DNA from 4 places in the Pantoea deleyi genome. Region 2 is predicted to be linked to each of the others. Evidence: predicted binding sites of a transcription regulator. Region 2 holds the regulator's gene; each other region holds the start of a gene.
What was found. The regulator PurR, encoded in region 2, represses purine synthesis genes. The targets are predictions, from matches to a motif close to CANGCAAACGTTTGCNTG.
Positions count from the first base shown of each region.

Region 1: a site for PurR is predicted at 3,366-3,383, ahead of cvpA (colicin V production protein). Genes of this name have one in related genera too.
Region 3: a site for PurR is predicted at 3,722-3,739, ahead of galS (HTH-type transcriptional regulator GalS). Genes of this name have one in related genera too.
Region 4: a site for PurR is predicted at 5,357-5,374, ahead of J1C59_RS18615 (NCS2 family permease). Genes of this name have one in related genera too.

Region 1 is NZ_CP071405.1:1,237,916-1,245,136, forward strand. It holds gene accD (acetyl-CoA carboxylase, carboxyltransferase subunit beta) at 136-1,050, shown strand; gene folC (bifunctional tetrahydrofolate synthase/dihydrofolate synthase) at 1,145-2,413, shown strand; gene dedD (cell division protein DedD) at 2,403-3,182, shown strand; gene cvpA (colicin V production protein) at 3,447-3,932, shown strand; gene purF (amidophosphoribosyltransferase) at 3,970-5,487, shown strand; gene J1C59_RS06015 (UbiX family flavin prenyltransferase) at 5,600-6,169, shown strand; gene argT (lysine/arginine/ornithine ABC transporter substrate-binding protein ArgT) at 6,429-7,211, shown strand.
Region 2 is NZ_CP071405.1:2,174,392-2,181,612, reverse strand. It holds gene punC (purine nucleoside transporter PunC) at 1-469, opposite strand, end outside; gene punR (DNA-binding transcriptional activator PunR) at 577-1,482, shown strand; gene purR (HTH-type transcriptional repressor PurR) at 1,479-2,504, opposite strand; gene cydH (cytochrome bd-I oxidase subunit CydH) at 2,787-2,876, shown strand; gene J1C59_RS10230 (C40 family peptidase) at 2,925-3,722, opposite strand; gene J1C59_RS10225 (Grx4 family monothiol glutaredoxin) at 4,088-4,423, shown strand; gene rnt (ribonuclease T) at 4,465-5,133, opposite strand; gene gloA (lactoylglutathione lyase) at 5,254-5,661, opposite strand; gene nemA (alkene reductase) at 5,778-6,875, opposite strand; gene J1C59_RS10205 (TetR/AcrR family transcriptional regulator) at 6,926-7,221, opposite strand, start outside.
Region 3 is NZ_CP071405.1:1,369,162-1,376,382, forward strand. It holds gene ptrR (putrescine utilization regulator PtrR) at 1-413, opposite strand, end outside; gene J1C59_RS06495 (YbfB/YjiJ family MFS transporter) at 531-1,658, shown strand; gene folE (GTP cyclohydrolase I FolE) at 1,784-2,449, shown strand; gene yeiB (DUF418 domain-containing protein YeiB) at 2,500-3,660, shown strand; gene galS (HTH-type transcriptional regulator GalS) at 3,807-4,847, shown strand; gene mglB (galactose/glucose ABC transporter substrate-binding protein MglB) at 5,158-6,153, shown strand; gene mglA (galactose/methyl galactoside ABC transporter ATP-binding protein MglA) at 6,222-7,221, shown strand, end outside.
Region 4 is NZ_CP071405.1:3,976,464-3,983,684, reverse strand. It holds gene yidC (membrane protein insertase YidC) at 1-723, shown strand, start outside; gene mnmE (tRNA uridine-5-carboxymethylaminomethyl(34) synthesis GTPase MnmE) at 812-2,176, shown strand; gene J1C59_RS18625 (malonic semialdehyde reductase) at 2,418-3,008, shown strand; gene J1C59_RS18620 (4'-phosphopantetheinyl transferase family protein) at 3,187-3,936, shown strand; gene J1C59_RS18615 (NCS2 family permease) at 3,974-5,287, opposite strand; gene yieH (6-phosphogluconate phosphatase) at 5,440-6,117, shown strand; gene J1C59_RS18605 (acyltransferase) at 6,110-7,105, opposite strand.

The DNA.
Region 1 (7,221 bases), 940 kb from region 2:
CAGGGGTAAGACCAGATTTTTATCCACAGTCTGAACAGGTTGTGGTTTAATGAGCGACATTTACCGTCTGCTGAAGCGGTTTTCAGCAGTATCAAGACGACTGGACCAGGTCAGTTTTAAACAGAAAGGTCATCAATGAGCTGGATTGAACGCATTCTTAATAAAAGCACCACGACGCCTGCGCGCAAAGCTAGCATCCCGGAAGGGGTGTGGACGAAGTGTGACAGCTGTGGTCAGGTGCTTTACCGCGCTGAACTGGAGCGCAATCTTGAGGTCTGCCCGAAGTGTGACCACCACATGCGTATGCATGCCCGTGAACGCCTCGGCAGTTTCCTCGATCAGGGCACCATGGTTGAGCTTGGCAGTGAACTTGAACCTAAAGATCTGCTGAAGTTCCGTGACTCGAAAAAGTATAAAGATCGTCTGGTTGCGGCGCAGAAAGCGACCGACGAGAAAGATGCGCTGATCGTGATGAAAGGTCAGCTGCACGGCATGCCGGTTGTGACGGCCGCCTTTGAATTTGCCTTTATGGGCGGTTCAATGGGCTCTGTGGTCGGCGCCCGTTTCGTCCGTGCCGTTGAGCAGGCGCTGGAAGATAACTGCCCGCTGATCTGCTTCTCCGCCAGTGGTGGCGCCCGTATGCAGGAAGCGCTGATGTCGCTGATGCAGATGGCGAAAACCAGTGCGGCGCTGGCAAAAATGCAGGAGCGCGGTCTGCCTTACATTTCTGTGCTGACCGACCCGACCATGGGCGGCGTTTCAGCCAGTTTTGCTATGCTGGGCGACCTCAACGTGGCGGAACCGAAAGCGCTGATCGGCTTTGCCGGTCCACGCGTTATCGAGCAGACCGTCCGTGAAAAACTGCCGCCGGGCTTCCAGCGCAGTGAGTTCCTGATTGAGAAGGGCGCGATCGACATGATCATTCGCCGCCCGGAAATGCGCTACAAACTGGCGAGCCTGCTGGCAAAAATGATGAACCTGCCGGCACCGCTGCATGACGGTGAACAGTCCGTTCCTGCGACGACTGAATCGGAAAGCAACGAGGCCTGACAGGAGATAGAGAGGCACGCCCGTCGTGCCTCTTACCAATGCACCGTATACCGCAGCATCAGTCTGACGGGTATCAATAAGCAAAACGGGACATATGGACAATCTTCACCTTCCTCAAGCCACGTCGCCTTTGGCCACGTGGCTTTATTATCTTGAGCACCTGCATACTCAGGCCATCGAACTGGGTCTGGACCGTATTCGTCAGGTTGCACACCGTCTCGACCTGCTGAAACCCGCCCCTTTCGTCTTCACCGTGGCCGGCACCAACGGCAAAGGCACCACCTGTCGCACACTGGAAACGCTGCTGATCGCCGCAGGCTATCGCGTGGGCGTCTACAGTTCGCCACATCTGGTGCGCTACACCGAACGTGTCCGGGTGCAGGGTGAGGAGCTGAGCGAGGCGCAGCACTGCGCCAGCTTCGCGGAGATCGAGGCCGGGCGTGGCGATATCTCACTGACCTACTTTGAATTTGGCACGCTCTCGGCGCTGAACCTGTTCCGTCAGGCGCAGCTCGATGTGGTGATCCTGGAAGTGGGGCTGGGCGGACGGCTGGATGCCACCAATATCGTGGATGCCGATGTCGCCGTTATCACCAGCATCGCGCTGGATCACACCGACTGGCTTGGCCCGGATCGCGAAAGCATCGGGCGCGAGAAGGCTGGTGTCTTCCGGGCCGGAAAGCCTGCCGTCGTCGGCGAAGCCGATATGCCGCAGAGCATTGCCCGCGTCGCGCAGGAAAAGGGCGCGCAGCTGCTCCAGCGCAACACTGACTGGTCCTGGCATGCGCAGGCCGGGAGCTGGTCGCTGCGCGATGCGATCGGTGAACTGAACGATCTGCCGCTGCCGCAGGTGCCGCTGCCAAATGCGGCGACCGCGCTGGCGGCGCTGCGGGTTTCCGGGCTGACGGTCAGCGAGGCGCAGATCCGCGCCAGCCTGCCGCTGGCGATGCTGCCGGGGCGTTTTCAGACCTTCAGCGAGTCACCGCGCGTGATTCTGGATGTCGCTCACAATCCGCACGCGGCGACCTATCTGGCCTCGCGGCTGGCGGCCCTGCCGAAACGCGGCAATGTGCACGCCGTCGTGGGTATGCTGCATGATAAAGATATCGCCGGAACGCTGGCGGCGCTGGCACCGGTCGTCGATGCCTGGTACTGCGCGCCGCTGGAGGGGCCACGCGGCGCCACGGCTGAGCAGCTGCTGGACGCGCTGCCGCAGGGCGAGGCGTTTGGCTCGGTTGAGCTTGCCTGGCAGCAGGCGCGCCAGCGCGCCGTGCCGCAGGATATTGTGCTGGTCTGTGGCTCATTCCACACCGTGGCACAGGTCATGGAATCGATTGAAACGGAGAAAGGACGTGGCAAGTAAGTTTCAGAACCGTTTAGTCGGTACCGTTATTCTGGTTGCCGTGGGCGTGATTGTGCTGCCCGGGCTGCTGGATGGTCAGAAGAAGCATTACAAAGAGGAGTTCGCCGCCATTCCGCTGGTGCCGAAACCCGACGATCAGCAGGACAGCGAGATGGTGCCGCCGGTCACGCAGTCCCTGCCGGCTCAGCCGCCGGAAGGCGCGGGCAGTGCCGTCAGCAGCAGCAACGGCGGCATGGCCAGCGCCACGGCGGAGCAGGGACGGACGCAGCCTGAGGAAGAGAGCGAGCCGGCCGTTGTGTCGCCGCCGCCGGTGCATCAGTCTGTGCCTGCCCAGACGGTAACGAAGCCGAAAACGGAAGAGACGCGCAAGCCGAAAGTGACCGAGCAGACGAAACCGAAAACGGTTGAGCAGCAGAAGCCAAAAACGGTGGAGCAGCCTAAACCGAAGCCGGTCGAGCAGCCGAAAGTGGTGGAACAGCCGAAGCAGGAAGAGCCGCCGAAAGCCGCCGAGAGCACCGCCCCGGCAGGGCAGGCTTACGTTGTACAGCTGGGGGCGCTGAAGAACGCGAGCAAAGTCAATGAGATCGTTGCGCAGCTGCGGCTGTCGGGCTACCGCGCCTTTACCGTGCCTTCCACGCCGGTACAGGGTCAGATCACCCGCATTTATGTGGGACCGGATGCCTCGAAAGCCAAAATGCAGAGTGCGGTGGGCGAGCTGAAAAGCATCTCAGGGCTGGGCGGCGTCGTGAAGCCTTACAGCGCTCGTTAACGCGTTCATCGACGCTGCCGATAGCAATAACAGGCCGCGTCTTTGCGCCGCCAGATTCACCGGTTAAGCCGGTCTCTGGTCTGAAAATATGAAGATTTTCAACGGACTGTCTGGCTGAAAATCAACCGGGCGATGGTCTTTTTTTTCATCGCCCTTTTTATGGATGCAGAAAAAGAAAACCGCTACGCAAACGTTTTCTTTTTCTGTTAGAATGCGCCCCGAACTGGATGCAGGGGTGCAATTGCACTGGCGCTGGAAAAGTTCATGATCTGGATTGATTACGTCATTATTGCGGTAGTTGGTTTTTCGGCTCTGGTCAGCCTCGTTCGCGGGTTTGTCCGGGAAGCCTTATCTCTCGTTACCTGGGGATGCGCGTTTTTTGTCGCCAGTCATTACTACGCCTACCTTGCAGTCTGGTTTACAGGTTTTGACGACGAACTGGTTCGTAACGGTATCGCCATCGGTGTGCTGTTTGTGGCGACCCTGATTGTGGGAGCCATCGTGAACTACGTTATCGGCTCGCTGGTGGAAAAAACCGGCCTGTCGGGAACCGACCGGGTGTTGGGCGTCTGTTTCGGGGCGTTGCGGGGTGTGCTGATCGTAGCCGCTTTGCTGTTCTTCCTTGATACATTCACTGGCTTTTCCAGAAGTCCGGACTGGCAGCAGTCCCAACTCATTCCCGAGTTCAGTTATATCATCAGGTGGTTTTTTGATTACCTGAAAAGCACGTCGAGTTTTTTACCCCGGTGATGTGACCGGGAGTGCGGCTTAATGAGGAAATGACAACATGTGCGGTATTGTCGGTATCACCGGTTTCATGCCGGTCAACCAGTCGATCTATGACGCGTTAACGGTGCTCCAGCACCGCGGGCAGGATGCCGCAGGCATTTGTACTATCGATGCGCTGAAATGTTTTCGCCTGCGAAAGGCAAACGGCCTCGTCAGCGACGTTTTCGAAGCACGCCACATGCAGCGTCTGCAGGGCAACATGGGGATTGGTCACGCGCGGTATCCCACAGCGGGAAGCTCCAGTGCCTCTGAAGCGCAACCTTTCTACGTAAACTCGCCGTATGGTATTACCCTGGCGCACAACGGTAACCTGACTAACGCCCATGTGCTGCGTAAGCACCTGTTCGAAAAGGGCCGTCGTCACGTTAACACCACATCAGATTCTGAAATCCTGCTGAATATCTTTGCGCAGGAGTTAGACCGTTTCCAGAACGACCCGCTGGAAGCCGACAACATTTTTGCGGCGGTCGCCGCCCTGCATCAGCAGGTGCGTGGCGCCTACGCCGTCGTCGCAATGATTATCGGTCACGGTATGGTCGCCTTCCGCGATCCGAACGGCATCCGTCCGCTGGTGCTGGGTAAGCGCGTCATCGCGGATGGCCGCACCGAATATATGGTCGCCTCCGAGAGCGTGGCGCTGGATACGCTGGGCTTTGAGTTCATTCGTGACGTGGCACCCGGCGAAGCGGTCTATGTCACCGAGCAGGGCCAGCTCTCGACCCGCCAGTGTGCGGAAAACCCGAAGAGCAATCCGTGCCTGTTCGAATATGTCTATTTTGCCCGTCCAGACTCCTTCCTGGACAAAATCTCGGTCTACAGCGCCCGTGTCCGCATGGGGACCAAGCTGGGCGAGAAGATTGCCCGCGAATGGGAAGATCTTGATATCGATGTGGTGATCCCGATTCCGGAGACCTCAACCGATATCGCGCTGGAAATTGCCCGTATCCTCGACAAACCCTATCGTCAGGGCTTTGTGAAGAACCGCTACGTGGGCCGGACCTTTATCATGCCAGGCCAGCAGTTACGCCGCAGCGCGGTGCGCCGCAAGCTCAACGCGAACCGCGCCGAATTCCGTGATAAAAACGTGCTGCTGGTGGATGACTCGATCGTACGCGGCACCACCTCCGAGCAGATTATCGAGATGGCGCGTGAAGCGGGCGCGAAACGGGTCTATCTGGCCTCTGCGGCCCCGGAGATCCGTTTCCCGAACGTCTACGGTATCGATATGCCGAGCGCCACCGAACTGATCGCACACGGTCGTGAAGTGGAAGAGATTCGTCAGCTGATCAAAGCCGATGCGCTGATTTTCCAGGACCTGGACGATCTGATCGAGGCGGTGCGTGAAGAGAACCCGGAGATTGCACAGTTCGAGTGCTCCGTGTTTAACGGCGTCTACGTCACCAAAGATGTCGATCAGCAGTATCTGGAGTATCTCGAATCGCTGCGTAACGATGATGCCAAAGCGCTGCAGCGTCAGAACGAGGTCGAGAACCTTGAGCTGCACAACGAAGGCTGATGCGGTACTGAGCCGGGTCGCATAGAGCAGGGCGGGAGCAATCCCGCCCTGTTTGTTTTCAGAATCCCGCTGGCCGCGTATGATGGCGCACTGGCAGACATAAGGTTGGACTATGAAACGACTCATCATTGGCATCTCTGGCGCAAGCGGGGTGATCTACGGCGTGCGCATGCTGCAGGTGCTGCAGCAGGTGGAAGGGGTGGAAACGCATCTGGTCATGAGCAACGCGGCGCGTCAGACCCTGGGGCTGGAGAGCGACTATTCGGTGCGCGATGTGCAGGCACTGGCCGATGTGGTGCATGACGTGCGCGATATTGCAGCAAACATCTCGTCCGGCTCGTTTAAAACCCTGGGCATGGCGATCTTACCCTGCTCGATGAAAACGCTGTCGGGCATCGTACACAGCTACAGCGATTCGCTGCTGACCCGCGCCGCTGATGTGGTACTGAAAGAGCAGCGCAAGCTGGTGCTGTGCGTGCGGGAAACTCCGCTGCACGTGGGACACCTGCGGATGATGACGACCGCGGCAGAGCTGGGCGCGATTATCATGCCGCCCGTGCCGGCGTTTTATCATCGCCCTGAGACCATCGACCAGCTGATCGATCAGACCGTGAACCGGGTCATCGACCAGTTCGATATTGAATTGCCGGAAGATCTTTTCACGCGCTGGCAGGGTGCATAAAGTTCCGCTGGCGCACTTATTTAGTGCATAAGCGCGCCACGGATCACTCTTCGTGCATTTGATGCACCAAAAGTTAACAACGTCGCTTTTTCTCTTTTACTTCGCTGCTATATTCCCCTCACAAACACAGCGTTTTCCCCGGTCTGACGTCACGCTAACTGCGTGGATTGCTTGCAGAACTGGCATGAAACATGCAGATTAATTTGCGCAAACACATCACGAACCACATAACAAAAAGCACTTTACTTGAGGGTAATCTATGAAAAAGCGTGTTCTGGCTCTTTCCCTGATGCTGGGCTTATCCAGTGCTGCCAGCGTTTTTGCGGCGGTGCCGGGTTCCATCCGTATCGGTACCGATCCAACTTACCCACCGTTTGAGTCGAAAAACGCGCAAGGCAAGTTAGTGGGCTTCGACATCGACCTCGCTAACGAAATCTGTAAACGCATTCATACCCAGTGTACCTACGTGGAAAGTGACTTCGATGCGCTGATCCCGTCGCTGAAAGCGAAGAAAATTGACGCCATCATCTCCTCACTCTCCATCACCGCCAAACGTCAGGAAGAGATCGCCTTCTCAGAGAAACTCTACGCGGCAAATGCGCGTTTAGTGGCACCGAAAGGCTCTAAGATCGAGCCGACCATCGAGTCGCTGAAAGGGAAAAATATCGGTCTGCTGCAGGGCACCACCCAGGAAACCTATGCCAACGAGAACTGGCGGCCAAAAGGCGTGACCATCACGCCTTATGCGAACCAGGATCTGGTCTATCAGGATCTGAATGCCGGGCGTATCGATGCGGCCTTCCAGGATGAAGTGCAGGCCAGTGAAGGTTTCCTGAAGCAGCCGGTCGGTAAGAACTATGCGTTCGCGGGCCCGGCGGTGAAAGATGACAAGATCTTTGGCGTCGGCACCGGCATGGGACTGCGTAAAGATGACAGCGAACTGAAAGCGGCCATCGATAAAGCGTTTACCGAGATGCGCAAAGATGGCACCTACGACAAGATTGCGAAGAAATACTTCGACTTTAATGTGTACGGCGACTAACCATCCTGTC
Region 2 (7,221 bases):
AGTGGCCGATCAGCCAGGCACCCAGCAGCGGCGCCAGCGCCGGAGAGAGGGCGACCAGCGGCATGATAGTGGCAAAGACTTTGCTGGCCCGCGCGGCAGGGTAGCGGTCCACCACCAGCGCCTGCCAGCTCACGGCAGCGGCACAGACGCCAATCGCCTGAACAAAGCGCAGCGCCAGCATCAGGGCGATATCGCTGACCCACAGCATCCCGGCGCAGCCGACGGCAAACAGCGTCAGACCGGCCAGCAGCACCGGCTTGCGGCCAATGCGGTCCGACAGCGGCCCCCAGAAGAGCTGGCCACAGGCAAAGCCGGCCAGAAAGAGACTCATACTGGCGCTGATCAGGCCGGGCGAGGTATTAAAGCTCTGCTGCATCGCTCCGAAGGCGGGCAGGTACATATCCGTGGCCAGAAAGCCCAGCATACTCAGCAGGGCAAGATAGGGCATAAATCCTTTATTCGATAACATCTGATTCTCATTTTTGCAGGATGAACGCGGCAGAGTGTAAAAGGTGCGTTTGCCGCTGTGAAACGCTAATATTTGCCGATTGCTGTTAAAAATTTTGAAGGCAGATTATGTGGTCCGAATATGCATTAGAGGTGGTTGACGCCGTGGCGCGCGGCGGCAGCTTCAGCGCGGCCGCGCAGGAGTTGCATCGGGTGCCCTCTGCCATCAGCTATACTGTGCGTCAGCTGGAGACCTGGCTGGCGGTGCCGCTGTTCGAGCGTCAGCATCGGGAAGTGGTATTGACCCCGGCAGGGGAACATTTCGTCCGCGAAGGGCGCAGCGTCATCAAAAAAATGCTCGCCACCCGCCGACAGTGTCAGCAGCTGGCAAATGGCTGGCGCGGCCAGCTGAGCATCGCCGTTGACCGCATCGCCAAGCCTCAGCGCACCCGCCAGCTGGTCAAAGATTTCTATCGTCACTTTCCGGATATGGAGCTGAGCATCAGTTATGAGGTGTTCAATGGCGTCTGGGATGCGCTGGCCGACGGGCGGGTGGAGATCGCGATTGGCGCGACCCAGGCGATACCGGTAGGGGGGCGTTTTGCCTTCCGCGATATGGGCACGCTCAACTGGCGCTGCGTGGTCGCGCCCGATCATCCGCTGACGCAGGCGAGCCAGATCGATGACGATACGCTGCGCAGCTGGCCGTCGCTGGTGCTGGAAGATACCTCGCGGGCGCTGCCGCGCCGCATGACGTGGACGCTGGATAATCAGCGCAGGCTGGTGGTGCCGGAGTGGCAGACCGGGCTGGAGTGTGTGCAGGCGGGCTTGTGTGTGGCGATGGTGCCGGGCCATCTGGCCAGGCCGCTGCTCGACAGCGGCGAACTGGCCGAACTGACGCTGCCGGTTCCCTTTCCGGACAGTCCCTGCTGCGTCAGCTGGGCAGAAGATCGCGCATCACCGGCGACAGGCTGGTTGCTCAGCTATCTGGGCGATGCGCAGACGCTTAATCAGGAGTGGTTAAGCGAAGATTAACGACGGTAGTCGCGGAACGGACCATCGGCCACGGAGCGGCGTTCGATCAGCGTCGGGTGAACCTCGATGGTCTGCGACACTTCACGTTTGCTGGTGATGCGGTCCAGCAGCATATCCAGCGCCTTCTCACCCAGCTGGGCCTTGGGCTGATGAACCGTGGTCAGGGCTGGCGCGAAATAGCGGGCGTTGCGCACGTTATCATACCCGATCACCGAAATATCCTGAGGCACGCGCAACCCCATCTCGTCGGCGGCGCAAATCGCCCCCATCGCCATGATGTCACCGCCACAGAACACCGCCGTGGGGCGCTGCTTCTGCGACAGGATCTGCTGCATCGCCTGATAGCCTGACTCCGGCTCGAAGTCACCCTGCACGATCCATTCCGCGCGCGGCTGAATGTTCGCCTCTTCCAGCGCCTTCAGGAAACCGGCATGGCGGCCGCCGCCGGTATTGCGCTCCATCTGGCCGGGGATCGCGCCAATATCACGGTGTCCGCGTTCGATCAGATAGCGGCCGGCCAGATAGCCACCCTGGAAGGCGTTATCCAGCACCGTGTCGGTGAAGTCGGCGCGGGATTCGCCCCAGTCCATCACTACCATCGGGATGTTGCGGTTCTCTTCCAGCATCTGCAGCAGATCGTCCGGGTATTCGGAGCACATCACCAGCAGGCCATCCACGCGCTTCTGCGCCATCATGCTGAGATAGGCACGCTGCTTTTGCAGATCGTTGTGCGCATTGCCCAGAATCAGCGTGTAGCCCTTATCGAAGCAGTGATTCTCGACGGCTTCGATGATTTCAGCAAAGTAGGGGGCTTCGCTTGAGGTGGCCAGCAGCCCCAGCGTGCGCGTGTGGTTCACTTTCAGGCTGCGTGCCACGGCGCTGGGTGAGTAGTGCAGTTCCTTGATCGCCTGCCAGACCGCTTCGCGCGTCTCTTCAGCCACAAAGCGGGTTTTATTGATGACGTGCGAAACGGTGGTCGTGGAGACGCCAGCGCGTTTTGCCACATCTTTAATTGTTGCCATGAAAATCGGACTCCGGTGCTTATCTAACTCTCTGATAAGCGTAGTGTTAAACGTTTGCGTCTGCTCAGGGTTTTTTCCGCAAAAATGCAGCGTTCCTGGCCGGTAATCTGACCGCAGGCGGAGGAAAAACCGCCTGAAAAGATGCGCAAACGGAATCAGAGTTGCGCGCGTTGCGCAACAAAGGCGGGATTCTAACAAGGCTGGGCGGATAAAACGAGATTTTTACCGGGTCGTGTGGGAAAATGGAATAACCCTGTAAACTGTGTGACTAAGGAACAAGCTGTGAGTACTGACCTCAAACTGGCCTTAATGACCGCCGTCGGCTGTCTGCTGATGATTGTGGCCTTTAGTTTTACTGCCATTCTGCACTGATAAAAAAAAGCCGGGATTGTCCCGGCTTTTTTCTTTCTGTCGTGTGGCTCAGCGGATGGTTTTTGGCGTCATCACCCGGCGGGCGCCGATGTAGTGGCGCTGCCAGTAATCTTCCCCTAACGCGCTGATCTGGATATCTTTACCGGTGCGTGGCGACTGAATAAACTTGCCATCGCCCAGGTAGACGCCGACATGGTCGGCGGTGCCGCGGCCATTGATGCGGAAGAAGACCAGATCGCCTTTCTCCAGCGACTCACGCTTGATTGGCGCGGCGTCACGCAGGTGATACATCTCGTTGGCGGTACGCGGGATTTTGAATTTCACCAGATCCTTATAGGCGTACCAGACCAGGCCGCTGCAGTCGAAACCGGTGTGTGGCGAGGTTCCCCCCCACTGGTAGGGTTTACCCAGCTGGCCCATCAGTTTGGTCATCGCCGTTTCACGCGCCTTCTGGTAACGCTGGCGGTGAGATTTGCTCATTTTAATGGTGCCGGTTTCGCGGGTGTCGGCGTCGGCGGTTTTCAGCGTACGCTGATGACCATAACGTTTCTTGTCGTGATTCTTGCTGATGCGGGCGGTTTTAAGCGAGGTCTTCTTAGCAGGTGTCTGGGTCGCGGTGAGTTCAGCTTTTTTCTGTTTTTTCGTTTTAAGTTTCTGAACAGGCGTGACACGCGGTTTTTTGGAGACCGTTTTGACGGGGCGACGCTTGCGACGCTCATCGTCGCGCGCACTCTTTTTCTCTGCTTTATGCGCACTCACGTTCACCGGCGCGTGAGGCGACGCAGCGGCGGTGTTGAAAAACAGTTGCGCAAAAGCCAGCATGAAAAGCGTAATGATTAAACGCATAGTCCGTTAATGAGTTAAGTTGTCATGGCCACTACGCACCGTGACAAAGTTGAGATTAATCTGATCGAGGATCAGCGCCCAGGCCATTCTAGTCCAGTTCTTTTGAAAACTGTAAGGTCTTTTATTATTAATCTTTGTAACCGCTGAAATTGTGTTGAAAATGAACATTTTCAGCATCTTATATCAGCAAATTTATTACGAATTATTAATCTGTTACCCACTGTTAATCATCAGGAAACGTGACGCATTGCGGCTTAACTTAACCAGGATGGCTATTCAGGCGGGCAGCAGGCAAAATCTCGTTTTCAGTCCAGCTGCGAAGTCGCTACAATAAACAAACACGAAGTCGCGAATTAAGGAAGGCAATTATGAGTACTGTAGAAAAAATTCAGCGCCAGATCGCAGAAAATCCGATCCTGCTGTACATGAAAGGTTCCCCGAAACTGCCTAGCTGCGGTTTCTCTGCGCAGGCGGTGCAGGCGCTGTCAGCCTGTGGTGAGCGGTTTGCTTACGTGGATATTCTGCAGAACCCGGATATTCGTGCCGAGCTGCCGAAATACGCTAACTGGCCTACCTTCCCGCAGCTGTGGGTGGATGGCGAACTGGTCGGCGGTTGCGACATCATCGTTGAGATGCTGCAGCGCGGCGAACTGCAGTCGCTGATTAAAGAGACCGCAGAAAAATTTAAAGAAGCAGAATAAAAAAAGGCCGACATCACGTCGGCCTTTTTCGTTGTGCAGGCTTACGCCGTTTCCCCGGCTTCAGCAGCCTCACCGGCAAAGGGCAGTGGCCAGCCGCCCAGGCGTTTCCAGCGGTTAACCAGCTCGCAGAACAGGGTCGCCGTCTGCTGCGTGTCGTAGAGCGCAGAGTGCGCCTGCGTACTGTCAAACGCCATTCCCGCCGCAATACAGGCTTTCGCCAGCACGGTCTGACCCAGCACCAGTCCGCTCAGGGCGGCGGTGTCAAAGGTGGCGAACGGATGAAACGGATTGCGTTTCAGGCTGGCCCGTTCCGCCGCGGCAGACATAAAGTTCAGGTCGAATGTGGCGTTGTGCGCCACCATAATGGCGCGGTTGCAGCCGCTCTCCTTGATCCCTTTACGTACCATCTTGAAGATAGCGTGCAGCGCCTCATACTCGCTGACCGCGCCCCGCAGGGGATTGCTGGGATCGATGCCGGTAAAGGCCAGGGCTTCCGGATGCAGTAGCGATCCGGCAAAGGGTTCGACGTTAAAGTGCAGCGTCTGATCAATCCCAATCCAGCCCTCTTCATCCATTTTCAGCGTGATAGCGGCAATTTCCAGTAACGCATCGGTCTGCGCATTGAAACCTGCGGTTTCGACGTCGATCACCACCGGGTAGAAGCCACGGAAGCGTTGATTGAGTGCATTAGGGGAATTCGATTCAGACATCAGGATCTCGCTGCAGAAAAAGGGCAGCGCGCATTATGGCAAAAAACGGGGCCGGGTGCAGCAGATGAAGCGCAGAGAAGGGGATTCAGCCCGCCCGGTCGGGCAGGCTGACAGGCAGGTTTAGTTGCCCAGGCCTTTACCGGCATCTTTGTTTTCGATCAGCTCGATTTTGTAACCATCGGGATCTTCGACAAAGGCGATAATGGTGGAGCCACCTTTAACCGGGCCGGCTTCACGCGTGACCTTGCCGCCATCGTTGCGGATGCGTTCGCAGGCCGCAGCCGCGTCATCCACGCCCAGGGCAATGTGACCGTAGGCATTGCCCAGATCATATTTGTCGACGCCCCAGTTGTAGGTCAGTTCGATCACGGCACCTTCGCTTTCGTCGGTGTAGCCCACGAAGGCCAGGGTGTATTTATATTCGGTGTTTTCGCTCTGACGCAGCACGCGCATGCCCAGCACACGAGTGTAGAAATCGATAGAGCGTTGCAGATCGCCAACGCGCAGCATGGTATGAAGTAAACGCATAACATCCTCTTTGAAATAAAAACGCCATCGCCGGATGACCCAGCGCTAAGTATAGCGACGAAAATCGCCGGTGAATAATGGCTGTCGTCATCGTCCCGGACGACAGCCTGACCCGCTTACAGCGTCGGGTAATCGATATACCCTTCAGCGCCGCCGCCGTAGAAGCTCTCCGGGCGCTGCGGGTTGAGTGGGGCATCCTGCTGCAGACGCTCGACCAGATCCGGGTTCGCGATGTAATCACGGCCAAAGGCGACCGCATCGATCAGACCGCGTGAAATCAGGTCATCCGCTTTCTCCACGGTGTAGGCACCGGCCCCGATGATGGCACCCGGGAAGAGATCGCGCACTTTCTGACGGAAAGCGTCGGTGTAAGGCTTGCCGCCCGCCCAGTCTGGCTCAGAGAGGTGCAGATAGGCAATGTTGCGTTTCGCCAGCTCACCGATGTACCACAGCGCCGCCTCTTCTTCGTCCGGGCCGTTGTCCAGGTTCTGGAAACTGCCGATAGGGGAGACGCGGATGCCGATGCGATCGGCAGACCAGTTGGCGATCACCGCATCAACGACTTCCAGCGCAAAGCGACCGCGTTTTTCGATGCTGCCGCCATACTCATCGGTACGCTGGTTTGAATCGGGGGCCAGGAACTGGTGGATCAGGTAACCGTGCGCCGAGTGCAGCTCAAGCAGGTCAAAGTCTGCTTCACGCGCGTTAGCCGCCGCCTGACCAAAATCGGCCACAATCTGCTGAATTTCCGGCACCGTCAGTTCACGCGGTAGAGAGGTCTCTTCACGATAGACGCTGCCATCTTCGGCACGCAGAGAGGTACGGGTGCCTGCGGGCAGGGCCGAAGGCGCGACAGGGGCGTTGCCATCCGGCTGCACGCTGTTATGGGAGATACGACCGGTGTGCCATAACTGTACGGCCGTGTGACCGCCCGCCTGGTGCACGCCGTTGTTGATCTCTTTCCACGCCGCGATCTGCGGCTGGGTGTGCAGGCCTGGCGCACCGGCATAGCCTTTCGCCTGGAAGGAGACCTGCGTCGCCTCGGTGATGATCAGACCGGCGCTGGCGCGCTGACGGTAATATTCCGCCATCATCGGTGTCGGGATGTCGCCTGGCTCGATGCTGCGCAGACGGGTCAGCGGTGCCATAAAGACGCGGTTCGGGACGGTGATTGCGCCGACTTTCAGCGGACGAAACAGCTGGGTACTCGCCATAATAGCTCCTGATTAGTAGACCAGTCGTCTACAAACTCGTTTTTTAAAAATCAGCGGCGTTCAAGCCACTGTTCGATGGTACTCAATGCCAGACGCAGTGGCTGCGCCTCGCGGGAAATTTTGCTCTGCAGGCTGGCGCCGAGCCACAGCAGTGACAGCAGCTCCGCCATCTGCGCCGGAGGCTGCGGAAGCTGAAGGGACTCCTGCTCCGCTGCGTCGACCAGCGTCCGGGCGTAAAGGGCCGTGATCTTTGCCGCCCCCTGCTGCAGGGCCGCGCGCATCGGCTCAGAGAGATCGCACACTTCGGCTGAGACTTTAACGCCCAGGCAGCCGACGATATGCCCCT
Region 3 (7,221 bases), 810 kb from region 2:
GTGCCTTCCCGCACCCGATCGATGATTTCGCCCGAGGTGCCGGTGATCAGCGACAGCGCCACCGCCGGAAAACGCTGGTGATAGGCGGCGAGCAGGCCGGGCAGACGGGTCGCTGCCGTGCTCTCCATGGAACCAAGCGCGAAGTTGCCCGCCGGTTTGCCGGTGCGGGTCATGCTCATCGCTTCTTCGCTCAGTGTCAGGATGCGCTGCGCATAGTTGAGAAAATTATGGCCCATCGGCGACAGGCGAATGCGCTGCTTCTCACGAATAAAGAGATCCACCCCTAATTCTTCTTCCAGCTGGCGCAGCCGCGTGGTGAGATTAGAGGGAACGCGATGCAACTGCTCTGCCGCACGAGCCAGTGAACCCGTTTCGGCGACGGAACAGAACATACGCAGCTGAACCAGATCCATATCTTCTCTTCCTGTAAACAAGTTGGTTAATAATATTCACTTTCCGTGAGTTTAGTCATCCTGCATGCTGTTAGCAAGTCAGATGAGATCGCAGGGCAGAACAGCAGGAGTTCAGCAATGGCATTACGCGTCGCGCTCAGCGCGTTTTTAACCTTATTTGTGGCAATGGGGATTGGCCGCTTTGCCTTTACGCCCCAGGTGCCGCTGATGATTCAGGCGCACCAGCTGACGCTCACCAGCGCCAGCCTGGTCGCCGCGTTCAACTATCTGGGCTATCTGTGTGGCTCGTTTGATGCGATGCGGGCGCACAAACGGGTCGAGCTGCGGCTGCAGGCGGGCGTGTGGGGTGCGGTGATCCTGACCCTGCTTTCCGCCTTCGCCAGCGGGCCGTGGCTGCACGGCGCGATCCGCTTTCTGATTGGCTGGGCCAGCGGCTGGGCGATGGTGCTGGTCGCGGCCTGGAGCAATGAACAGCTGCATCGTCACGGGCGGGCGGGCCTCTCGGCGGCCGTGTTTGCGGGGCCGGGCTGCGGCATCCTGGTCAGCGGGCTGCTGGGCGTGCTGCTGCATACGCTGCAGGTTTCAGCCGGGGTCGCCTGGGCCGCCTACGGTGCGCTGGCGCTGCTGCTGATTGCGCTCATCACCCGGCATCTGCCGCGTCAGGGTGAACTGCATCGCCCCGACCAGGCGCCTGCGCCGCTGGTGCTGGATCGCAACCTCAAACGTCTGGTCGCGAGTTACAGTCTGGCAGGCTTCGGCTACATTCTGCCCGCCACCTTTTTGTCGCAGATGGCGGCCACGCGCTTTCCTGACGGCATCTTCGCTCAGTTTGTCTGGCCCGTTTTCGGGGGCGCAGCGGTGATCGGCATCGGCCTGGGGATCCTGACGCGCCGCCGGGGGCACAGCCACGTCCGGCTGGCGCTGGTGCTCTGGGCACAGGCGCTGGGCGTCTTTGCCGCGGCGCTGCTGCCGGGCTTCAGCGGCCTGCTGGCCGGAGCGCTGCTGGTGGGCGGCGGCTTTCTCAGCGTGGTGCAGCTCTCGATGCTCTGCGCCCGTGAGCTGGCACCCCACCATCTGCGCTACATGGCGGGTCTGCTGACCACCGGCTATGCGATCGGCCAGCTGGCGGGGCCGCTGCTCTCATTTATGTCGGCCATGCTGTGGCACCGTCTGGAGCCTGCATTGTGGGTCGCCGGGGCCAGCCTGGTCTGGGCGGGGCTGCTGGTCTGGCGGCGAACCACATAAAAAGCTTTCTTCACCAATCTGATTGATTGCTGGATTCCCCGCAAAGAAAGTTTCACAATACGCGCCTGATTACAGGGCCCGCTGGCATATGCCGACGGGCGCAACACCAGCCGGAGAAGAGTACGATGAGCACCCTAAGTCAGGAAGCTGCCCTGGTTCATGAAGCGCTGCTGGCGCGAGGACTGGAAACGCCGTTACGTGCACCGACGCGCGACATTGATGACGAAACGCGTAAGAGCCTGATTGCCGGGCACATGACGGAGATCATGCAGCTGCTGAATCTGGATCTGGAAGATGACAGCCTGATGGAAACGCCACATCGCATCGCCAAAATGTATGTGGATGAGGTCTTTTCCGGTCTCGACTACGCCAACTTCCCGAAAATCACCGTCATCGAAAACAAGATGAAGGTCGATGAGATGGTGACCGTGCGTGACATCACGCTGACCAGCACCTGTGAGCACCACTTCGTGATCATCGACGGAAAGGCTACCGTTGCCTACATTCCGAAAGACAAGGTGATTGGCCTGTCGAAAATCAACCGCATCGTTCAGTTCTTTGCCCAGCGTCCGCAGGTGCAGGAGCGACTGACGCAGCAGGTTCTGGTCGCGCTGCAGACGCTGCTGGGCACCAATAATGTCGCGGTGTCCATTGATGCGGTGCACTACTGTGTGAAAGCGCGTGGCGTGAAAGATGCCACCAGCGCCACTACCACGACCTCGCTGGGCGGCCTGTTCAAGTCCAGCCAGAATACCCGCCAGGAATTTTTGCGCGCGGTGCGCCATAGTTGAGTTTACGGCGGGCGCATAACGCTGCCCGCCTCATTGGGGCAGGGTGCCGCATGCAACGCTATCACGCGCTGGATTTCATTCGTGGCTGTGCCATTCTCGGCATTCTGCTGCTCAATATCGTCGGCTTTGGCCTGCCTTCGGCCGCCTATCTCAATCCCGCCTGGCAGGGCAGCGTCAGTTCAGCCGACGCCTGGACCTGGGCTATCTCTGACACCTTCGCCCAGCTCAAATTCCTCACCCTGTTTGCACTGCTGTTCGGCGCCGGTCTGCAGATGCAGCTGCCGCGCGGCAGCCGCTGGCTGACGGCCAGGCTCTCCCTGCTGGTGGTAATCGGTTTTCTGCATGCGGTGTTTTTGTGGGAAGGGGACATCCTGCTGGATTACGGGGTGATCGGGCTGGTGGTCTGGCGGGTGTTGCGCGACGTTCCCTCTACCCGCAGCCTGATGCATACTGGCATTCTGCTCTATCTGGTCGGCTGCGGCGTGCTGCTGGTGTTTGGGTCGATCTCCGATCCCGAACCAACCCGCTCCTGGCTGCCAGGCGCAGCCGATCTGCAATATGAACAGTACTGGAAGCTCACTGGCGGCTGGGAAGCCGTACAGAACCGGCTGGATCACCTGGCTTCCGGGCTGATGGCGCTGGCGGCGCAGTATGGCTGGCAGCTGGCGGGCCTGATGATGATTGGCGGCGCACTGCTGCGCAGCGGCTGGCTGACCGGCCAGTTTTCCGCGCAGCACTATCGGCAGGCGGCGGTCGTGCTGCTGTCCATTGGCTTCACGATTGCGGTGGCCGGAGTGGCCGCGCAGTGGCTGTTGCACTGGGAATTCCGCTGGAGCGGCTTCTATCTGCAGACGCCGCGCGACCTCGCCAGCCCGCTGATCAGCCTGGGCTATGCCGCGCTCTGTCTGGCTTACTGGCCGCAGATTGCACGCTGGCGTATCACTCATGCCATCCGCTGCGTTGGCCGTATGGCGCTGACCAACTATCTGCTGCAGTCTCTGATCTGCACCACGCTCTTTTATCGCCTTGACCTCTATATGCACTTCACCCGGCTGGAACTGGTGCTGATGGTGCCGCTGATCTGGCTCATCAATATCCTGTTTTCACTCATCTGGTTACATTTCTTCGCGCAGGGGCCGCTGGAGTGGCTGTGGCGACGGCTGACGCTGCTTTCCGCCGGTCAATCACATCTCACCGATCGCGCAGGATAATGACCGCCATCACAAAGGTTACAGAATTGTATGTAACCGTTTTCATTGATGTGACGCAATTCACGCTGCACGTTGCCTGCCCCTGACAAAATAGCGCCGGTGTACAACCCGGCGTGATGCCTATTTTTCCTTTCTGGAACTGCTGCATGATAACAATCCGTGATGTTGCCCGTCAGGCTGGCGTATCCGTAGCGACCGTGTCGCGCGTCCTCAATCAGAGCAACGCCGTGACCTCTGACACCCGCGACGCCGTGTTACAGGCAGTCGAAGCGCTGGGCTATCGCCCTAATGCCAACGCTCAGGCGCTGGCGACGCAGGTCAGCGACACGATCGGGGTGGTGGTGATGGATGTTTCCGACCCCTTCTTCGGGGCGCTGGTGAAAGCGGTCGATACCGTGGCGCAGCGCGTCCATAAGCATGTGTTAATCAGCAACTCCTGGCATCAGGAAGAGAAGGAGCGTCATGCGATCGAAGTGCTGATCCGGCAGCGCTGCAGCGCCCTGGTGGTGCATGCCAAGACCCTGCCGGACGCAGAGCTGGCGGAGTTTATGCAGCATGTGCCAGGCATGGTGGTCATTAATCGCATCGTTCCCGGCTTTGAGCATCGCAGCGTCAGCCTGGATAACGTTACCGGGGCATTGATGGCATCACGCACGCTGTTACAGCAGGGGCACAGCCGCATCGGTTATCTCTGCTCCAGCCATCCTATCGAAGATGTGGCACAGCGCCGCGAAGGCTGGATGCAGGCGATGGCCGAGCAGGGTATCCGGCCTCAGGAGAGCTGGATCGCCAGCGCCGAGCCCGATATGCAGGGGGGCGAAGCCGCGATGGTAGAGCTGCTGGGACGGAATCTGAATCTCACTGCGGTGTTTGCCTACAACGACGGCATGGCGGCGGGTGCGCTCACTGCGCTGAAAGACAACGGCATTCAGGTGCCACAGCATTTTTCTGTCATTGGTTTCGATGACATTCCTATCTCACGTTACACCGATCCACAGTTAACCACCGTCCGCTATCCCATTATTTCTATGGCAAAAATCGCCACTGAGCTGGCGTTACAGGGCGCGGCCGGACTGCTGGATGACACCGCAACCCACATCTTTATGCCGACGCTGGTGCGGCGTCATTCGGTGGCGCTGCGGCAAACTGTGGAGTCCGTCACTAATTCAGGCGATTCAGGCATGTAACCGTTTTCAATCTGTGATTACATTCACAGTTAATTAACATTGCCCTCACTATGATGGCAGCGTCTTACCGGACTGAAACATTATGTAACGCCAGTGTAACGGCATCAGTTGTGGTCTCAGTAGCCGGTTATCGGGTTTACACCCGCCTCAAGGAAGCGTTCTGGCACAGGGAAGTCAGGTTTGAGATGGCGTTCAATGGCTTAACACCCTTATTACGTTAGCCGACGCGCCAGTCTGTTTTACCGATTGTCCTGCCGCCTGGTTGCGCGGCAGCGCTAAAAAGACCCTGCATAATAAAACCGGAGATACCATGAATAAGAAGGTTTTCACGCTTACCGCACTGGTTGCCAGCATGATGTTTGGCGCAACCGCTCACGCAGCTGATACCCGCATCGGCGTGACCATTTACAAATATGATGACAACTTCATGTCGATGGTGCGCAAAGATATCGAGAAAGAAGCGAAAGCCATCGGTGGCGTGCAGTTGCTGATGAACGACTCGCAGAACGACCAGTCCAAACAGAACGATCAGATTGACGTGCTGATGGCAAAAGGCGTGAAAGCGCTGGCGATTAACCTGGTTGACCCGGCCGCTGCAGCGGTTGTGGTGGATAAAGCGCGTGCCAACGACGTGCCGGTAGTCTTCTTCAACAAAGAGCCGAATGCCAAAGTGCTGGCCGGTTACGACAAAGCCTATTACGTGGGAACCGACTCTAAAGAGTCCGGCATCATTCAGGGCAAGCTGATTGAGAAGCACTGGAAAGCGACGCCGGCCTGGGATCTGAACAAAGATGGTACCATCCAGTTTGTGCTGCTGAAAGGCGAGCCAGGCCATCCGGATGCGGAAGCCCGTACCAAATATGTGATCGATACCCTGAACAAAGATGGCCTGAAAACCCAGCAGTTAGCGATGGACACGGCGATGTGGGACACCGCTCAGGCTAAAGATAAGATGGATGCGTGGCTGTCTGGCCCGAACGCGAAGAAAATCGAAGTGGTGATTGCGAACAACGACGCCATGGCAATGGGTGCGGTTGAAGCGCTGAAAGCGCACAACATGACCTCTATTCCGGTCTTCGGCGTCGATGCCCTGCCAGAAGCGCTGGCGCTGGTGAAATCCGGTGCGCTGGCCGGTACCGTGCTGAACGATGCTGAGAACCAGGCGAAAGCAACGCTGGACATCGCCAACAACCTGGCGAACGGCAAAGGGGCAACCGACGGAACCAACTTCAAGATGGTTGATAAGATCGTCCGCGTTCCTTACGTACCGGTTGATAAAGAAAACCTGTCTCAGTTCCAGAAATAAGATCGATTACGGGCGCGACCGCTGTCGCGCCTTTTTTATGTCACCACCGTTTTTTAGCCAGGTAAATTATGGCCAGTGATAACACGACCGCGCAGCGAGAATATCTGCTGGAAATGACGAATGTCTCTAAATCATTTCCCGGTGTTAAAGCGTTAGATAATGTGAATTTAAAAGTGCGGCCTCACTCTGTTCATGCATTAATGGGCGAGAACGGTGCCGGGAAATCCACCTTATTAAAATGCCTGTTTGGTATTTATAAAAAAGATACCGGCAGTATCCTGTTCCAGGGTAATGAGATCGATTATAAGAGTTCCAAAGAGGCGCTGGAAAATGGCGTGTCGATGGTGCATCAGGAATTAAACCTGGTTCTGCAGCGTACGGTCATGGATAACATGTGGCTGGGACGTTATCCGCGCAAAGGCTTCTTTGTCGATCAGGATAAAATGTACCAGGACACCAAAGCGATTTTTGACGAGCTGGATATCGATATCGATCCGCGCGACAAAGTGGCCAATCTTTCTGTCTCGCAGATGCAGATGATTGAAATCGCCAAAGCGTTCTCCTATGACGCGAAAATTGTGATTATGGATGAGCCGACCTCCTCGTTAACCGAGAAAGAGGTAAATCATCTGTTCACCATTATCCGTAAGCTGAAAGATCGCGGCTGCGGCATTGTTTATATTTCGCACAAGATGGAAGAGATTTTCCAGCTGTGTGATGAGATCACGATTCTGCGTGATGGTCAGTGGATTACCTCTCAGCCGCTGGAAGGGCTGGATATGGATAAGATCATCGCCATGATGGTCGGCCGTTCACTGAATCAGCGTTTTCCCGATCGGACCAACGTACCGGGCGAAACGATTCTTGAGGTGCGCAATCTGACCTCTCTGCGTCAGCCTTCGATTCGCGACATCTCGTTTGATCTGCGTAAAGGGGAGATCCTCGGCATTGCCGGGCTGGTGGGCGCCAAACGTACCGATATCGTCGAAACGCTGTTTGGCATTCGCGAAAAATCGGGCGGCACCATAAAACTGCATGGCAAACCGATTAATAACCACAGCGCCAATG
Region 4 (7,221 bases), 1.8 Mb from region 2:
GTCGGCCCGGAAATTCAGGACAAGATGGCCGCGATTGCGCCGCACCTTGATCTGACCGTCGATTACGGCTGGTTGTGGTTTATCTCTCAGCCGCTGTTCAAGCTGCTGAAATTTATCCACAGCTTCATCGGTAACTGGGGCTTCTCCATTATCGTCATCACCTTCATCGTGCGTGGCATCATGTACCCGCTGACCAAAGCGCAGTACACCTCGATGGCCAAGATGCGCATGCTGCAGCCAAAAATTCAGGCTATGCGTGAGCGTCTGGGTGATGACAAGCAGAAGCAGAGCCAGGAAATGATGGCCCTGTATAAAGCAGAGAAAGTGAATCCGCTGGGTGGCTGTCTGCCGCTGGTGATTCAGATGCCCATCTTCCTGGCGCTCTACTACATGCTGTCAGGCTCGGTTGAACTGCGTCATGCACCATTTGTTCTCTGGATCCATGACCTGTCAGCGCAGGACCCTTACTACATCCTGCCGATTCTGATGGGTATCACCATGTTCTTCATTCAGAAGATGTCACCGACCACCGTGACCGATCCGATGCAGCAGAAGATCATGACCTACATGCCGGTGATCTTTACCGTCTTCTTCCTGTGGTTCCCGTCAGGTCTGGTGCTGTACTACATCGTCAGCAACCTGGTGACCATTCTCCAGCAGCAGCTGATCTATCGCGGCCTGGAAAAACGTGGTCTGCATAGCCGCGACAAGAAGAAAGCGTAAGCCCTCGCGGGCACTGTCCCGCGCGGAAAAAGTCTAATCTCAGGCGGTCAAAGCGACCGCCTGTGTTTTTTGTAGCGAGAGAAAATTTATGAGCCACAGCGATACTATTGTTGCCCAGGCAACGCCGCCCGGCCGTGGCGGCGTCGGTATTCTGCGCGTCTCCGGCGCGCAGGCGGCAGAGGTCGCCCGTCAGCTGCTGGGCAAGCTGCCGAAGCCGCGCTATGCCGACTATCTGCCTTTCACTGACAGCGACGGCGGCGTGCTGGATCAGGGCATCGCGCTGTGGTTCCCCGGTCCTCACTCCTTTACCGGCGAAGATGTGCTGGAGCTGCAGGGCCATGGCGGCCCGGTGATCCTCGATCTGTTGCTGAAGCGCATCGTGGCGCTGCCGGGCGTGCGTATCGCCCAGCCGGGTGAGTTTTCGGAGCGGGCGTTTCTGAATGACAAGCTCGACCTGGCGCAGGCCGAAGCGATTGCCGACCTGATCGATGCCAGTTCTGAGCAGGCGGCCCGTTCGGCGGTCAACTCGCTGCAGGGCGTCTTCTCCACGCGGGTTAACGCCCTTGTGGAGGCGCTGACTCACCTGCGGATCTATGTCGAAGCCGCTATCGACTTCCCGGATGAGGAGATCGACTTCCTCTCTGACGGCAAAATCGAAGCGCAGCTGAACAGCGTGATCGACGATCTGGATGCCGTCCGTGCCGAAGCGCGTCAGGGCAGCCTGCTGCGTGAAGGGATGAAGGTGGTAATCGCGGGGCGGCCTAACGCGGGCAAATCGAGCCTGCTGAACGCGCTGGCAGGCCGTGACGCCGCGATCGTCACAGACATTGCGGGCACCACCCGTGACGTTCTGCGCGAGCATATCCATATCGACGGCATGCCGCTGCACATCATCGACACCGCCGGGCTGCGCGAGGCCAGCGACGAAGTAGAGCGCATCGGGATTGAGCGCGCCTGGCAGGAGATTGAACAGGCGGATCGCGTGCTGTTTATGGTGGACGGCACGACGACCGATGCCACCGAAGCAGCGGCTATCTGGCCCGATTTCATCTCCCGTCTGCCGCCGGAACTGCCGGTGACCGTGGTTCGCAACAAGGCGGATGTCACCGGTGAGCCTCTGGGGCTGAGCGAGATCAACGGCCATACGCTGATTCGCCTGTCGGCGCGCACCAGCGAGGGTGTTGAGGCGCTGCGCGATCACCTCAAACAGAGCATGGGCTTCGCCGGCAATATGGAGGGGGGCTTCCTGGCACGCCGTCGTCATCTGCAGGCGCTGGAGCTGGCGGCAACGCATCTGGATCAGGGCAGAGCGCAGCTGCTCGGTGCCCGGGCCGGTGAACTGCTGGCGGAGGAGCTGCGCGTGGCGCAGCAGGCGCTGAGCGAGATCACCGGCGAGTTCACCTCCGACGACCTGCTGGGCCGCATCTTCTCCAGCTTCTGTATCGGTAAATAATCCCCAGGCCTGACGGCGTCCGCCGTCAGGCCCGTTGCTGTTCCGGTTATTCCCGCTTCTGCCCCATTCTTGCTGATATGTTATTTTGCGGCGGCACCGCGTTGTCGTATAACGGTAGAGGCGCCGATCTGCGGGGCGGCCAGCGCGCGCCGCGCATTGCCCCGTTCCGCATCCGGCCGGAAGCAGACCCACTACGTGAACATTCCTGGCCGACCCTTTTGCCAGAAGAAAGGAGAGTTGCATGAGTACACCGCTCGACAATGCCGCACTGGATACCCTGTTCCACGACGCCCGCACCCACAGTTACTGGCAGGATAAGCCGGTCGACCACGCGCTGCTGGAACAGCTCTACGAGCTGACTGTGCTGGGCCCGACCTCGGCAAACTGCCTGCCCGCGCGTTTTGTTTTCGTCACCTCGGCGGAGGGCAAAGAGAAGCTGAAACCGGCCCTCTCTTCCGGCAATCTGGATAAGACCCTGAGCGCGCCCGTGACGGTGATTGTGGCCTGGGACCGCGAATTCTATGAGCAGCTGCCCGCGCTCTTCCCGCATGCGGATGCGCGCAGCTGGTTTACCGGCAGCCCGGAAGCGGCGAAAGAGACCGCCTTCCGCAACAGCAGCCTGCAGGCGGGTTACCTGATCCTCGCGGCCCGTTCGCTGGGGCTTGATGCCGGCCCGATGTCCGGTTTCAACCCGGAAAAAATCAACGAGGCGTTTTTCCCGGATGGCCAGTATCAGGTTAACCTGCTGATTAACCTGGGCTACGGCGAGGCGTCGAAACTGCATCCGCGCCTGCCGCGCCTGAGCTTCGAACAGGCAAGCCGCTTCGCCTGATGCGCTTTGCGTCGCGATGGTGATCGCGACGCATCTCTCATATCCCTTTCTGCCCGTCTGCGCTTTCTGCTCATCCTATTCCGAATTTGGCCTCTTCTTTGTGTTGTCGGGTGCAATGCGTTAAGAAAATTCTTACAATGCCACTGATGATTATCTGACCATTTTCACGGAGCGACAGATGGCTGGTCATTTTGTACGCTGGACGGGCGACCCCGCCTTTCCGGCTCATGATTTACGCATCCCCCAGGCAATTACGGACACGGCTCAGCAGTTTGCTGACAAGCGGCGTGGGCGGTTTCTTGCCGCACGAACCCTGCTGGCACAGCTGATGCTGCGGGTGTATGGCATTCAGGAGCTGCCGCGCCTGACTATCCAGAGCAACGGACGCCCGGTGTTTGCCGACAGCGATCTGCCCGATTTCAGTATCGCCTACACCGGCAATACGGTGGGGGTGCTGCTGGCGGAAGAGGGCGGACGGGCCGGTCTGGATATGGAGATTGTGCATGCGCGCAGCCGGCAGACGCAGGCGCAGCTGATTCAGGCATTAACCTCCGGCGAGCTGGCCTGGATCAACGCTCAGCAGGATGTCATGGAAGCGGTGACGCAGATCTGGACACTGCGGCAGAGCATTCTCAAGCTGACGGGTGAGGTCGCACGGGGGATCGATTCGCTGCGGCTGTTGCCCGGCGCGGGGCGGCTGCGTTCGTCGCTCTATCCCGATATTCAGGTGGTGTGTGATGCGGAGCCGATGCTGGTCTGGTCCTGTGCCCTGTCGTCGGCGACCCAGCGTCTGCATCTCTGGGAGATGGACAGTGACTTTCAGTGGCGCGCATTACGCGAAATAGAGATGGGAAAACCCAATATCGGACCGCATGCCCTGCGGCTCACCAGCCTGCCAGGCGAACGCAGGCTGCATCCTGAAACGTGAGCAGGCCGCCACCCGCAGGTGGCGGCCATCAACGGGATTAGTGCGCGTCGATAAAGACAATCTTCAGCACAAACAGCAGGGCGACGATCACCACGCAGGGGCTGATTTCACGCCAGCGCCCGGTGCCGACCTTCATGACGCAGTAAGCGATGAACCCCAGCGCGATGCCTTCGGTGATCGAAAAACTGAACGGCATCATGGCGGCGGTCACAAAGGCCGGAACGGCTTCCGTTAAGTCATCCCAGCGTACGCGTGACAGGCTGGCCGTCATCAATACCCCAACGTAGATCAGCGCGCCTGCTGCTGCGTAGCCCGGCACCATCGCGGCCAGCGGTGACAGGAAGGTTACCAGCAGAAACAGCAGGCCGGTCACTACCGCCATCAGGCCGGTACGTCCCCCGATCGCCACACCCGAAGAGCTTTCGATGTAGGCGGTCACGGAGGAGGTACCAGCCAGCGCGCCACTTACCGAGCTGATGCTGTCGACATAAAGCGCCTGCTGCATCCGTGGAAAGGTGCCACTCTCGTCGGTCAGGCCCGCTTTGTCGGTGACGCCAATCAGCGTGCCGGAGGAGTCGAACAGGTTAACCAGCATAAAGGAGAAGATGACGCCCGCCATGCCGATGTTAAACGCGCCTTTGATATCCACCTGGCCGACCACGGAGGAGACAGAGGGCGGCGCGGAGAAGAGGCCGACGAACTTCACGTCGCCCAGCATCCAGCCGATCGCGGTGGTGATCACCATGGAGATCAGCACCGCCGCATGAATATTGCGTGACGCCAGAATAGCGATAATAAAGAAGCCCAGCGCCCCCAACAGCACGCTGTGTGAGGTCAGATTTCCTACCGCCACCAGGGTATCGGGGTTCGGCACGATGATACCGGCATTCTTCAGCCCCATCATGGCGATAAACAGGCCAATACCGGCGGTAATGCCGACGCGCAGGCTCAGCGGAATATTGGCGATCATCCAGTAGCGGATCCGCAGCAGCGTCAGGATCAGCAGGCCAACCGCACCCCAGAAGATCGCGCCCATGCCGACCTGCCACGAATAGCCCATCGCCCCGACCACCACAAAGGCGAAAAAGGCGTTCAGCCCCATCGCAGGCGCCAGCGCCACCGGCAGATTGGCAAATAGTCCCATCAGGATGCTGCCGAAGGCGGCAATCAGACAGGTGGTCACAAACACGGCCTGCGTATCCATACCGGCGACGCCGAGGATCTGCGGATTGACGAAGACGATATAGACCATCGTCAGAAAGGTGGTGATACCCGCGATCACTTCGGTACGCACCGTGGTGCCATGTTCCTGCAGCCTGAAGATGCGCTGCAAAACGCCTTGCTTGCTCATGCCATTCATCCGGAAGAAAAATTCATCGGCGCGTATCCTGGCGATTTTACCGGGGCAATACAATGATTTTTCGCAACCGATTGCCAGTCTCGCAATCTGCGCTGAGTGCGGTAGAGTGTGGAGCACACCCCTGAATCAAAGGATAGAGTCTGATGTCAGTAGAATGCGTCTTTTTCGATTGCGATGGCACGCTGGTGGACAGTGAGTTGCTCTGCACCCAGGCCTACGTCAACACCTTTGCCCGTTACGGCCTGGCGCTGTCGCTGCAGCAGATGTTTGAAAAGTACAAAGGCGTCAAACTCTACGACATCATTCGTGACGTCGGCGACGCGCATCAGATCACGCTGCCGATGGAGGAGGTGGAAACCGCCTACCGGGCGGAAGTGGCGCGGCTCTTCGATCAGCATCTGCAACCGATCGCTGGCGCGAAGGCGCTGGTTGAGCAGATTACCGTGCCGATGTGCGTGGTCTCAAATGGAACCGTCAAAAAGATGCAGCATTCGCTGGGCTTAACCGGGATGCTGTCGCTGTTTGAGGATCGGCTTTATAGCGGCTATGACATTCTGCACTGGAAACCCGATCCGGAACTGATGTACCACGCCGCGGAGCAGATGCAGGTGCCGATCGAGCGCTGCATCCTGGTGGATGACTCCGAAGCGGGCGCCCGCGCCGGTATCGCCGCCGGGATCCCGGTCTACTACTACTGTGCCGATCCGCACAATCCTGATCTGGACCATCCGCTGGTCACGCGCTTCGACGATATGGCGCAGCTGCCTGCGCTGTGGCGTGCCCGCGGCTGGGATCTGGTGTCACGCGGCGCGGTCAGCTGACCAAGTGACGGGTATCGAGGCGTTTCAGTGCCATCCCCAGCAGCAGGCTGCCGCCCAGCGTCAGCCCGAACACCCACGGCAGGTCGAGCCACGGCCGCGACATATCGTCGTAGTGATGCGTGCGCAGATAGTGAATAAACAGTGCATGAAAGCCGTAGATCGGCAGTGAATAGCGCGCAATCACGGTAAATCCGGGCAGCGTGCGCTGATTCAGGCTGTTTTTGAAGACGACCAGCAGGCTGATGGCGGCAATAAACACCAGCGGACCACAGTAGAGATACCACGTATCGTTAAAGGCGCCGTTCACGATCAGCGCCTTTTTCGTGCCCAGCGTAATGCCAATCACACAGGCGATAAACAGCCCGGCCGCCAGCGGCGTCAGGCCGCGCCGCTGTGTCTCCATGCTGCCGATAGCCCGTCCCAGCAGCGCATAAAGCAGGTAGTAAATGCTGTCGCCACTGACATAGAGGTTGACCGGCAGGAAATGGAACGGCCCCAGCGACTGGCTGACCGTATTAGGGTTGGCGAGCACCGCCAGCACCAGCACCAGCAGCGCCACGTAACGCGCCTGCACGTTTTTGACCTGAATCAGCGGCGACAGCAGATAGATGCCGATCAGCGCAAAGAAAAACCACAGATGATAAAAGACCGGTTTCTGCAGCATCTTCAGGATCGACCGCCCCTCGCTGATGGGCGTCAGCCAGGTGATATAGGCCAGGGAGACCGCGCTGTAGAAGAGCAGGCAGAGCACCAGCCGCAGCATATGGCGCGGCTGGGCGCTGCGTTCGCCGAAGAACAGGTAGCCGGAGATCATAAAGAACAGCGGCACACAGACGCGCGAGGCGGAATTGAGCAGGTTTGCCACATCCCAGGTCGTGCCGGTTACCGCCATCGGCCCGGTGATATACCAGGTGGTGGTGTGAATCACGATCACCATCAGGCAGGCGACCGCGCGTAAATTGTCGATCCAGTATATCTTCTGCGGCATGGCGTCCTCTTGCGCATAGCGTCCGTGCGGAAAAGGGTAGCCAAATGCGACCCGGTCAACAACTGCCGTCAGCACGATTCGGAGCCATCTGTATGGCTGCCCACCCGCCTGTCTGC